3 regions of the Mycobacterium sp. NPDC048908 genome follow, and region 3 is predicted to be linked to each of the others. Evidence: predicted binding sites of a transcription regulator. Region 3 holds the regulator's gene; each other region holds the start of a gene.
The links. The regulator LexA, encoded in region 3, represses DNA repair genes until DNA is damaged. The targets are predictions, from matches to a motif close to CGAACANNTGTTCG.

Region 1: cofD (2-phospho-L-lactate transferase) is a predicted target of LexA. The motif match lies at 1,550-1,563, and genes of this name have one in related genera.
Region 2: ACGFK1_RS11245 (HNH endonuclease signature motif containing protein) is a predicted target of LexA. The motif match lies at 1,763-1,776, and genes of this name have one in related genera.

What each region holds. Positions count from the first base shown of each region.
Region 1 is NZ_JBICUE010000002.1:651,354-654,628, forward strand. It holds gene ACGFK1_RS07755 (coenzyme F420-0:L-glutamate ligase) at 1-283, opposite strand, end outside; gene cofD (2-phospho-L-lactate transferase) at 280-1,344, opposite strand; gene ACGFK1_RS07765 (WhiB family transcriptional regulator) at 1,770-2,039, shown strand; gene ACGFK1_RS07770 (metallopeptidase family protein) at 2,049-2,471, opposite strand; gene ACGFK1_RS07775 (DUF3499 domain-containing protein) at 2,602-3,021, shown strand; gene ACGFK1_RS07780 (phosphomannomutase/phosphoglucomutase) at 3,107-3,275, shown strand, end outside.
Region 2 is NZ_JBICUE010000003.1:486,407-489,681, reverse strand. It holds gene ACGFK1_RS11250 (heavy metal translocating P-type ATPase) at 1-387, shown strand, start outside; gene ACGFK1_RS11245 (HNH endonuclease signature motif containing protein) at 388-1,758, opposite strand; gene ACGFK1_RS11240 (glycosyltransferase) at 1,864-3,090, opposite strand; gene ACGFK1_RS11235 (adenylate/guanylate cyclase domain-containing protein) at 3,200-3,275, opposite strand, start outside.
Region 3 is NZ_JBICUE010000001.1:829,763-833,037, reverse strand. It holds gene ACGFK1_RS04080 (LysM peptidoglycan-binding domain-containing protein) at 146-607, opposite strand; gene lexA (transcriptional repressor LexA) at 818-1,522, shown strand; gene ACGFK1_RS04070 (hypothetical protein) at 1,528-3,275, opposite strand, start outside.

The DNA of each region.
Region 1 (3,275 bases), on a different contig from region 3:
TCTCCGTGATCAGGGTCCGGCCCTTGCGGGCCAGCACACGCACGGCTTCAGCGTCGATCAGCTTGCGCCGCAAGACATCCCGCTCCACGGGGTCAGTCGGTGCGTCGACGATGCGGCCCTCGCACTTGGACACTACCTTGCTGGTGATCACCACCACGTCGTCGTCGCGCAACCACGATGCGGCGCCGGCGAGCGCGGCGGCGAGGTCGTCACCCGGCCGAAACTCGGGAAGCCCGAGGACGGGGAGGATCTCGACCGACGCCGCCGAACCGTGCTCGGTCATGGTTTGACTCCCGCGAGATCCAGTCCGGCGTGTACCATCTCGGCGGTCGCGCGCGGATCGGTCATCAGCAGCGGCACCGACCGCACCTCGACGCCGTCGATCTCGGCGTGGTCGCCTTCGTGCACCAGCCAGCCGTCGAGGATGCCGACGCCGGCTCGGGCGCCGTAATAGCCGCCGACCGCTTCGGAGGTGCTGGCCACGCCGATCACCGAGAGGCATTCATCGGCCATGCCGCGCAGAGGTTTTCCGTCGATGATAGGGGAGTAGCCGATCACCCTGGCCGTCGTCGACCGCAGTGCGCCTCGGATGCCGGGCACGGCAAGGATTGCGCCGATGCTGACCACCGGATTGGACGGCGCGATCAGCACCACGTCGGCGGTCTCGATGGCTTCGGTCACACCGGGACCCGCGCTCGCCTTGTCGGCACCGACGAACGCAAAGCTGTGGGTAGGCACCTGCGCGCGGTAGCGCACCCACCATTCTTCGAAATGAACGGCGCGCTTCTCGCCGTCCGCCGGATCGGTGATCACGACGTGGGTTTCGCTGCGGTCGTCGCTGGCCGGCAGCAGTCGCGCGCCGGGTTGCCACCGGTCGCACAGCGCCTCGGTGACTTGCGACAGCGGATAGCCGGCGCGCAGCATCTGGCTGCGCACCAAGTGGGTGGCCAGGTCGCGGTCGCCGAGGCCGAACCAGTCGGGTTGGACGCCGTAGGCCGCGAGTTCCTCTTTGGCGTGCCAAGTTTCGTCGCGACGACCCCAGCCTCGCTCGGAGTCGATGCCGCCGCCCAGGGTGTACATGCAGGTGTCGAGATCCGGGCAGATCCGCACCCCGAACATCCAGGCGTCGTCACCCACATTGACGATCGCGGTGAGTTCGTTATCTGATTGGGATTCGCCAAACCGGCTCGTGCTGGATTGGCCGCCGAACCGGCTCGTGCTGGATTGGCCGCCAAACCGGCTCGTGCTGGATTGGCCGCCAAACCGGCCGAGACCCAGCAGGTGCTGCACGCCCAGCAGGAAACGTGCGCCGCCGACGCCGCCGACCAGAACCGTGACCTTCACATTGATCGAGACTAGGCGGTGCGCGCCAACGGCGGCGCGGCGCGGTGGTGTGACGGACACGCCGATGTGACGACGCGCCGAATTCATGTCACGGAATGGTATGAATTTCTGTTCCAGCGCTTGACCCCGGCAGCTAACACGTGTGTAATCACACCAGTGTCATTTCCTGGTTGGACGGCCGGCTTCGGTGGCGCAGACCGAGATTCGATCACTTGTTCGAATTGAGATGGCCGCACATGGAAATAGTGGGGCTCAATTTAGGGATCTACGAGACACAGGTGAGGAGGCGGAGCATGGCGTTTGAGCAGGCCCAATCCGGGCAAGACGATCGATTCGACAACCGGATTCTCGGCTCAGTAGGCGACATCCGTCACACCATTACCGGACCTACACCGATTGGGGTGCCGGGACGTCCTCAATTGAGTTTGGTGCCCGATTCACCCGAGAGATATGACGTTGCTCCGGCAACTACCGAAGATGATCAATGGCAAGAGCGCGCATTGTGCGCTCAAACCGACCCCGAGGCGTTTTTCCCCGAGAAGGGCGGATCGACTCGCGAGGCCAAGCGAATCTGCCTCGGTTGCGAGGTCCGCGATCGGTGCCTGGAGTACGCGCTCGCCCACGACGAGCGCTTCGGCATCTGGGGCGGCCTGTCCGAGCGGGAGCGCCGCCGCCTCAAGCGCGGGATCATCTGACTCGTTGGATCACTCGTCGTCGATCGTCGGGTCGATGACGGAGGGTTCGACGCCAAGATAGGTGGCCACCTGAGCCACCAGAACTTCATGCAGCAGCTCGGCGAGGTCGACGGTGTCCTTCGCTCGACGCTCAATCGGCTTACGAAACAACACAATTCGCGCACGCGTCGCGTTGCCGCGGACATCGACTCCTGCGGGTATCAGGCGGGCGAGCGCGATCGGGCCGTCGGCCACCACCTCGGGCGGCCACTGCACGGAATCGGGGTCCTTCGGCGAGATCCGAGGTATCTCGTCGACTGCGACGTCGAGTCCGGACACCCTGTCCTGCCAGCGCCGCTCGATCGGTTCATAGGCTTCCAGCACCGCCATGTCGAACCGCTCGGCGCGACTGCGCCAACCCGGAACGGTCGGCGGGAGCAGCGGACCGCGCATCTCCCGGCCACGGCGTGATCCGCGTAATCTGCGCTCGGCCACATCCGAAGAGTAACGGTTGGAGATCGGCGCTCCGATAGCTGCGCGTGTCCGGCGGCTTACGACGTTTGCGCACGATAACCTCTCGTTCGTGAATGTTCCCCGTCGCTGCTGCCGGCCCGGGTGTCCCCACTATGCGGTCGCGACGCTGACCTTCGTCTACTCGGATTCGACCGCCGTTGTCGGGCCGTTGGCCACGGTGTCCGAGCCGCATTCGTGGGATTTGTGCGTCGCGCACGCCGGTCGGATCACCGCGCCGCGAGGCTGGGAGCTTGTTCGCCACGCGGGACCGCTGCCCGCGCATCCCGATGAGGACGATCTGGTCGCGCTCGCCGATGCCGTCCGCGAGCGGCGCGACGGCCCGCCGCCGATCAACGGGGTGGCGGCAGGCTTTTCCGATCCCGCCACCGGCGTCCACGGCGGTGCGCTGATGGCACCCGTGGCCCGACGACCCGAGCCGAACGGCCGACGCCGCGGCCACCTGCGGGTGTTGCCAGACCCCACCGATTAGCCAGGGTCTAGCCCGCCTAGTCGCGGGCTGCCCACAGTCCGACGGTTAGGCTGGCGCCAACGGTCCCCTTCGCAAGGAGCTCCATGTGACGCGCTCTTCGCCCAGGCGCTCATCGCAGTCTCGGCCAGCCGCGGCTGTTCACCGCGTCATCAAGGCGTATGACGTCCGCGGCTTGGTCGACGAGGAGCTCGACGAGGCTTTCGTCGCCGACGTCGGTGGCGCCTTCGCGCGGATGGTCCGCGACGGCGCGACGC
Region 2 (3,275 bases), on a different contig from region 3:
GACAAGGTCGCTGCCGTCAGGCGCCTGCAGAGCGAGGGCAAAGTGGTGGCGATGGTGGGCGACGGCGTCAACGACGCCGCGGCACTCGCGCAAGCGGACCTCGGCCTCGCGATGGGCAGCGGCACGGACGTCGCGATCGAGGCCAGTGACCTCACCTTGGTGCGCGACGATTTACGCGCTGTACCCGACGCAATCCGGTTGTCCCGCAGCACATTGGCTACGATCAAGGGCAACCTGTTCTGGGCGTTCGCGTACAACGTCGCCGCCCTGCCGTTGGCCGCGGCCGGACTGCTCAACCCCATGATCGCTGGCGCGGCAATGGCTTTCAGCTCCGTCTTCGTCGTCACTAACAGCCTGCGGCTGCGCCGATTCACCCCATCCCGCTAGCTATGGGTCGTCTTCGGGTTTGAGGTAATTCTCGGGGTGGTGGTAGTCGTTGATTCGGGTTTGTCCGGTGTCCAGGTGTGGTGGTGGAATCCATTCGGTGCGCCCGTCGGCGCGTTTTCGGGTGGTCCAGCCCTGTTCTTCGACGGCGCGGTTGTCCGGCCCGCAGGCCAGGGTGAGGGTGTTGATGTTGGTCTCACCGGCAGCGGCGACCCAGCCCTCGACGTGGTGGACCTGACACCAATACCCCGGGGCGGTGCAGCCCGGGCGGGTGCACCCGCGCTCCATTGCGTGTAACACGACGCGCTGACCCGGTGTGGCGAAGCGTTTGGCTCGCCCGCAGTACAGCGCTTGGCGGGTGTGCTTGTCATAGATCACCAGATAGTGATGGGCCTGCGAGGCCAGCGTGATCACATCACGCATCGGCACCAACGAGCCCCCGGCGGTCACCCCCACCCCGGCGGCGGCCTGCAGGTCCTGCAGTGCGGCGGTGACGATGATGGTGGCCGGTAACCCGTTGTGCTGCCCCAACTGTCCCGACGCCAGCACCGCGCGGCCCATCGCGGTCAACGCGTCGTGGTTGCGCTGGCCCACCGAGCGGGTGTCGCGCTGTACCGCGTCGCAATCGGGTTCCCCGTCCACACATGGGTTGTCGTCGGCGGGGTTGCACATGCCCGGTGCGCCCAGTGTGGCCAACACCGCCTCCAGGGTGGCGGTAGCCTGCGGGTCCAGCAGCCCCTCGATGCGGCTCATGCCCTGGGCGTTTTGGCTGTGGATGCGCAGATAGCGCCGCCGGGCCCGCTCGGCGTCATCGGGCAGCTCACCGTCTTGATCGAGCAACGCGGCCAATCGTTTGGCGGCCTCCCGCAATTCGGTGGGTCCCAATCCGGTCCCGATGCGGGCCAGGTCGGCCTCGGCCAATCCGCGGGTCTGGGCGTCGATCCGGGCGGGCAGCTTGGTGAAGAACTTCTCGATGACCGCGACATGCTCAGCACCGATTTGCCCGCGGGCTTGGGCGGCGGCCACCGCCGGCCACGCCGGCGCCAGCGGTTCACCAGTGATCGCCGTGCGCGGCCCCAACAGCCCCGCCTGAGTGACCCGCCGCTTGGCCTCGGCCTCACTGATCCGCAATCGATACGACAACACCTGAGCCCAGTTTTTACCGCCCAGCGCCTTGGGGTCCGCCTCGGCAGTCAGCGCGTTGATCAACTGATGCTGCACAGTCGGCAGCCGCCGCACGTTGTACTCCAACCGGTCCTGCAGTACCAGCTTCTCGGCGGTGCTCAATGCATCGACCGACGCCGCGAGCACCGCGTCCAACGCGGCGTCGAGGGCGTCGTAGGCCGCCGCCACGGCGACCTGATCCGAACTCATATCTCGAACATTAGTTCGAATCAGCGACGCATCCCAGCAGCTCAGCCCGCGCTGGGGAGGAAATCGCGGCTGGGGATAGATCTCGAGATTTGTCGGGGCGCAGGTTTACACTGCGCGCTCTTGGTGACCGGCCATGTCGATCAGAAGCTCCGCGGCCACCTTCGCTCCGTCGGTGCGGATCAAGCCCGCCACTGCTGTCGCTCGCGCGCGGGTCTGGGGCGCCAGCGCCGTCGCCAGCGCCGCTGACAGCGTCTCGACCGTCGGCGTCGGTCCGTCATGGGCCGCACCAACACCCAGTTCGGCCACCCGGCCTGCCCAATACGGTTGGTCCGCCATCTGCGGCACCACCACCTGCGGTACACCGGCGCGGGCGGCGGTCGTCGTCGTGCCCGCGCCGCCGTGGTGCACGACGGCGGCCACCCGCCGGAACAGCGCCTGATGGTTGACCTCGCCGACGGCCAGACAGTCGTCACCGTCATCGATCAATGCCAATTCGGCCCACCCACGCCCGACAACCACGCGGCGCCCGTGCTCGCGGATGGCCTCGATCGCCACGGCGGCGACGTCCGCAGGCGCCCGCACACTGCCCATGCTCACGTACACCGGTGGCTCGCCGGCCTGAAGGAACCCGTCGAGATCGGAAGGTAATGGGCGTTCGTCGGGCAGCATCCAGGCACCGGTCTGCAGGACGTCAAGGTACGGCGAACCGGGCCATGGCTCCAGCGTCGGATCCGTCGCCAGCCACGGACGGTCGGTGAAGACGTGGTCGCGGACGTTATCCACCGGCGGTAGCCCGACTGCCGCACGATGCGCGTTGAGCGGTTCTCGGTACAACGCGTTCACACGTTCCGCGTCGATCTCCCATAGGACCCGGTAATCCGTCTCGCCAGGCGGGAACGGCTTGCCTGGCCGTGGCAGCGGTGCACGATCCGGCGATGGGAACGAACCCGAATGGAATGCCGCAAGCACATACGGAATCCCCCGCTGTTCGGCGACCGACCGAACGCCCGCCGGCATCAACCCCGTCGCCAACACCGCGTCGCACCCGTCGGCCGCCGCGCCGACCGTTTCGAAGTGGGCCGCGACCAACTGAGCCGCGACCCTCGGTGCGTCGGCAGGTGTCGACGGTCTGGCTCCGTCCGTTCCATGTACCAACGCGCGCACCGATCGACCCGCGGGCACCATTTCCACGCCGAGGCGCGCGGCCGACTCCGCGAAGTCCGGAGGCGCGCACAACCGGGGCGTCGCCCCGAGTTCCTGCAATTCCAGCGCGAGACCCAATAGCGGTTCGACGTCCCCGCGTGAACCCCACGTCGACAACAACACACGCAATTTCGCTGCCCCATTTCCCGAGTTTTGGCTTCGGCCAGCGATTTTCGACCACCACCCGGGTCTTGCCGCAAGCCCCGGTATGCGCTATAGATTGAGAGTGGGAGGGAAATCAATCATCCGCGGTGGCGCGTCGTGCGCGGAACAGCTTGACCTCCGACTTGATTCCCTTGAGGCGCCGCGCGCCT
Region 3 (3,275 bases):
CGACGACAAACAGCTACCTCGAACCTCTTCGAGCGTACCTGCGTGTCGATGCGGGGACCCCACAGCGGCGTGATTCGGCCGCCCGCCGTCGTTGCGTCTACCGAAGACGTTGAGCGGCAGAACCTTTCGCCCCGGTGATCCGCGGTCACGCGATAGGTGCGATGAGGGTCTGGCCGGCGTCGAGCGCCACCGAGTCCAACTGGTTCAGTTCGCGGATGCGATCGACCACCTGGGCGACCGGCGCGTCGGGGGCGACCCGGTGGGCTACCTGCTGAAGGGTCTCCCCCGTCTGCACCTGGACCACGGCCAGCCGGGCAGGCACCGGCGCATCGCCGCCTGAGACGCCGCCGAATTGGGCCACCAGACCGAGCCACACCGTGATCCCCGCAGCGATCAGCGCGAGGAACACCGTGGTTGCGGGGGTGATGGGCCGCCTACGGTGCGACGCGCGCGAGATCATGACACCGGTACCGCGGTAGCGCATCGGGGCAGTGGCCGGGCGCTTCGAGCATGGCCGACGCCGCGTGGTGGCCGCCCGGTAACCGGGCCGGGCCAGCGGCCTGGACGCCGAATCTGCCTGCATATCTCGGGTATCGAGGACGGTCATCTGCCTGCCTTCCGCTCCGGCTCTTTCGCTCTTGTGTTCGAACATACTCGCTCATGTGTTCGATTTGTAGAACGTGTGATCGAACTGTTGCCAAACGATAGGACAGGGCACCGACAAATCTGGACGGCCGCGGGCGGGACCTGCAGCGAACCGCGACACGCGTCGAACACATGTTTGATTCTCGGCTTCCCACGGACTACATTCGGCGCCATGGGTGACGAAACGGGCACTTCGGACGGCACGGAAAGCACATGCGGACGCCGAGGCCTCGACACGGGCCTGACCGAGCGTCAGCGCACCATCCTCGAGGTCATTCGCGCATCGGTGACCAGTCGCGGTTACCCGCCGAGCATCAGGGAGATCGGCGATGCCGTCGGCCTGACATCCACCTCGTCGGTGGCGCACCAACTGCGCACCCTGGAGCGCAAGGGCTATCTGCGACGCGACCCCAACAGGCCGAGGGCCGTCGATGTGCGTGGCGCAGACGACAGCGTCACCCCGATCGTCGCCACCGACGTCGGCGGTTCGGACGCGCTGCCGGAGCCCACCTTCGTTCCGGTGCTCGGCCGCATCGCGGCCGGCGGACCGATCCTGGCCGAGGAGGCCGTCGAGGACGTGTTCCCGCTACCCCGCGAACTCGTCGGCGAGGGGTCGCTGTTCCTCCTGAAGGTGGTGGGCGACTCGATGGTCGACGCGGCCATCTGCGACGGCGACTGGGTGGTCGTGCGCCAACAGAACGTGGCCGACAACGGGGACATCGTCGCGGCGATGATCGACGGCGAGGCGACGGTGAAGACGTTCAAGCGCACCCGAGGTCAGGTGTGGCTGATGCCGCACAACCCGGCCTTCGACCCGATCCCCGGCAACGACGCGGCCGTGCTGGGCAAAGTCGTCACTGTCATCCGCAAGATATAACGGGACTAGTTGGCTCGGACGAAGCCGTTCGTCCGAGCCAGTTCTTCACTGGCGAACCAGATTTCGGCCTGCGCCTCGTCGTAGAGGGTGCTGCCCGGCACCCAGTACAACCCGGATTTGGTGTCGGCTTTGATCGGATAGCCGTCAGGAGCCTCGCCCGGATCGTCAAGCGGCAGGTGCAGCGCGGTGCCGTTGGGGGACGGCTCGTCGACCTCGATCCGCGCATGGCGCCCGGTATCGGTGAGTGGATCCCGTTGAGCCGACGTCGGCACCTGCGTCGGGGTGGTGTCGACTTTGTCCGGATCGTCCTGATCCGCTTGCGCCGCAACGAATTCCGGGGCCGCCGCGGTCTCCCGAGTGGTATCGGCCTCGTCGGTCGGAGCTGACTCGGCCGCGGGCGGCGCTCCCCACGGGTTGGCAGTCGCCTCGTGGTACTCGCGCTCCGCCGGCGGCGACCCCAGCCCGGGCTGGGCGTAGCGCGCGCTGAACAGCTCCCCTGAGTGGTCGTCGTGCGGGGCGAATTCGCCGACTTCGCCGCTGCCGAAGGTCTCGTCATCGTGCCCGCGCCGGTTCCGCATCGCGGCGAAAGCCACCAGCCCGAGCAACACCAGCACCGGGATGATCGCCAGCAGCCACCACCAACTCCACCCGAACCAGTTCCTGCCTTTACCGTTCGAGGCCTGGTTATTCGAGGGAGGCGGCGCTTTGGGCGTATCCAGCCCGGGGACTTGCAGGCCGGCGAGCTGCGGGGCCAAGTTGGCGGGTTCGGTGCTGAACGTGTCCTTGGCGCGATCCCACGACACCACACCGCCGGTGAACCGCTGGGTTGTCACGTTGCCGCTGCCGGTTTCGTCGGCCATGGGCGCACCCAGTGGGCCCGTCGCACCGCCCAATTTCTGCCATGCGGCGTTCATCGCGCCGCGGACGATGACGGCTCCGTAGTCGGGAGTCCAGAAGATGACCGGCTGATCTTTGGCCGAGAACGTGCTCATCCTGCTGTTGGGCAGGCCGCCGTCCTGCTCGTTGGACGTGGGCAGGCCCAGGTCACCTTGAGGGCCGCCGACACTTTCGTACTTGGCCAGCACCTGTCCGGTGACGACGCTGGCTCCGGTCGCCGGGCTGTAGAAGATCTTGCCGCCCGCGAAGTCCTGACCGAGGCCGTCGGCACCGACCTTGTAGGGCTGGCCCTGCGCGGCACCCAGCGGGCCCAGTGGTCCCCCTGCGGCCCGGCGCGCAGCGTTGATCGCCGACGTCGGGTCGTCCGCGATTTGTAGATCGGCCAACTGGTCTGCGAGTTCGGGCGGGTCCGTGGTGAAGGTCTTGGCCTTCCTGTCGTAGGTCACCTCGCCGCCGGTGAATTTCTGAGTGACCAGGTTGCCGCGGTACGTCTCGTCGTCGCTGGGCACACCCAGTTGCCCTGCCGAGCCGCCGAGCTTGTCCCATGCGGCGTTGATCGGTCCGCGTACGACCCGCGCGCCGGTGTCGGGCGTCCAGAAGATGACCGGGTTGTCGGGCGCGCTGAATGTGGTGTTGCGGCTGTCGGGTGCCTTGCCCGGCCCCTCGTCGATGGTCGGGAAGCCGAGGTCGCTGTCGGCGGGGCCGCCCAGCGACATGAACTTGTCAAGGATTGCGCCCGTCATGACGTGGGCACCGGTGGCGGGGGTGAAGAAGATCTTGCCGCCGGGAAAGTTCTGGCCGAAACCGTCACCGGCCGGGTACACCCCGCCGTCCTTGGGCCCGAGAGGGCCGGTGT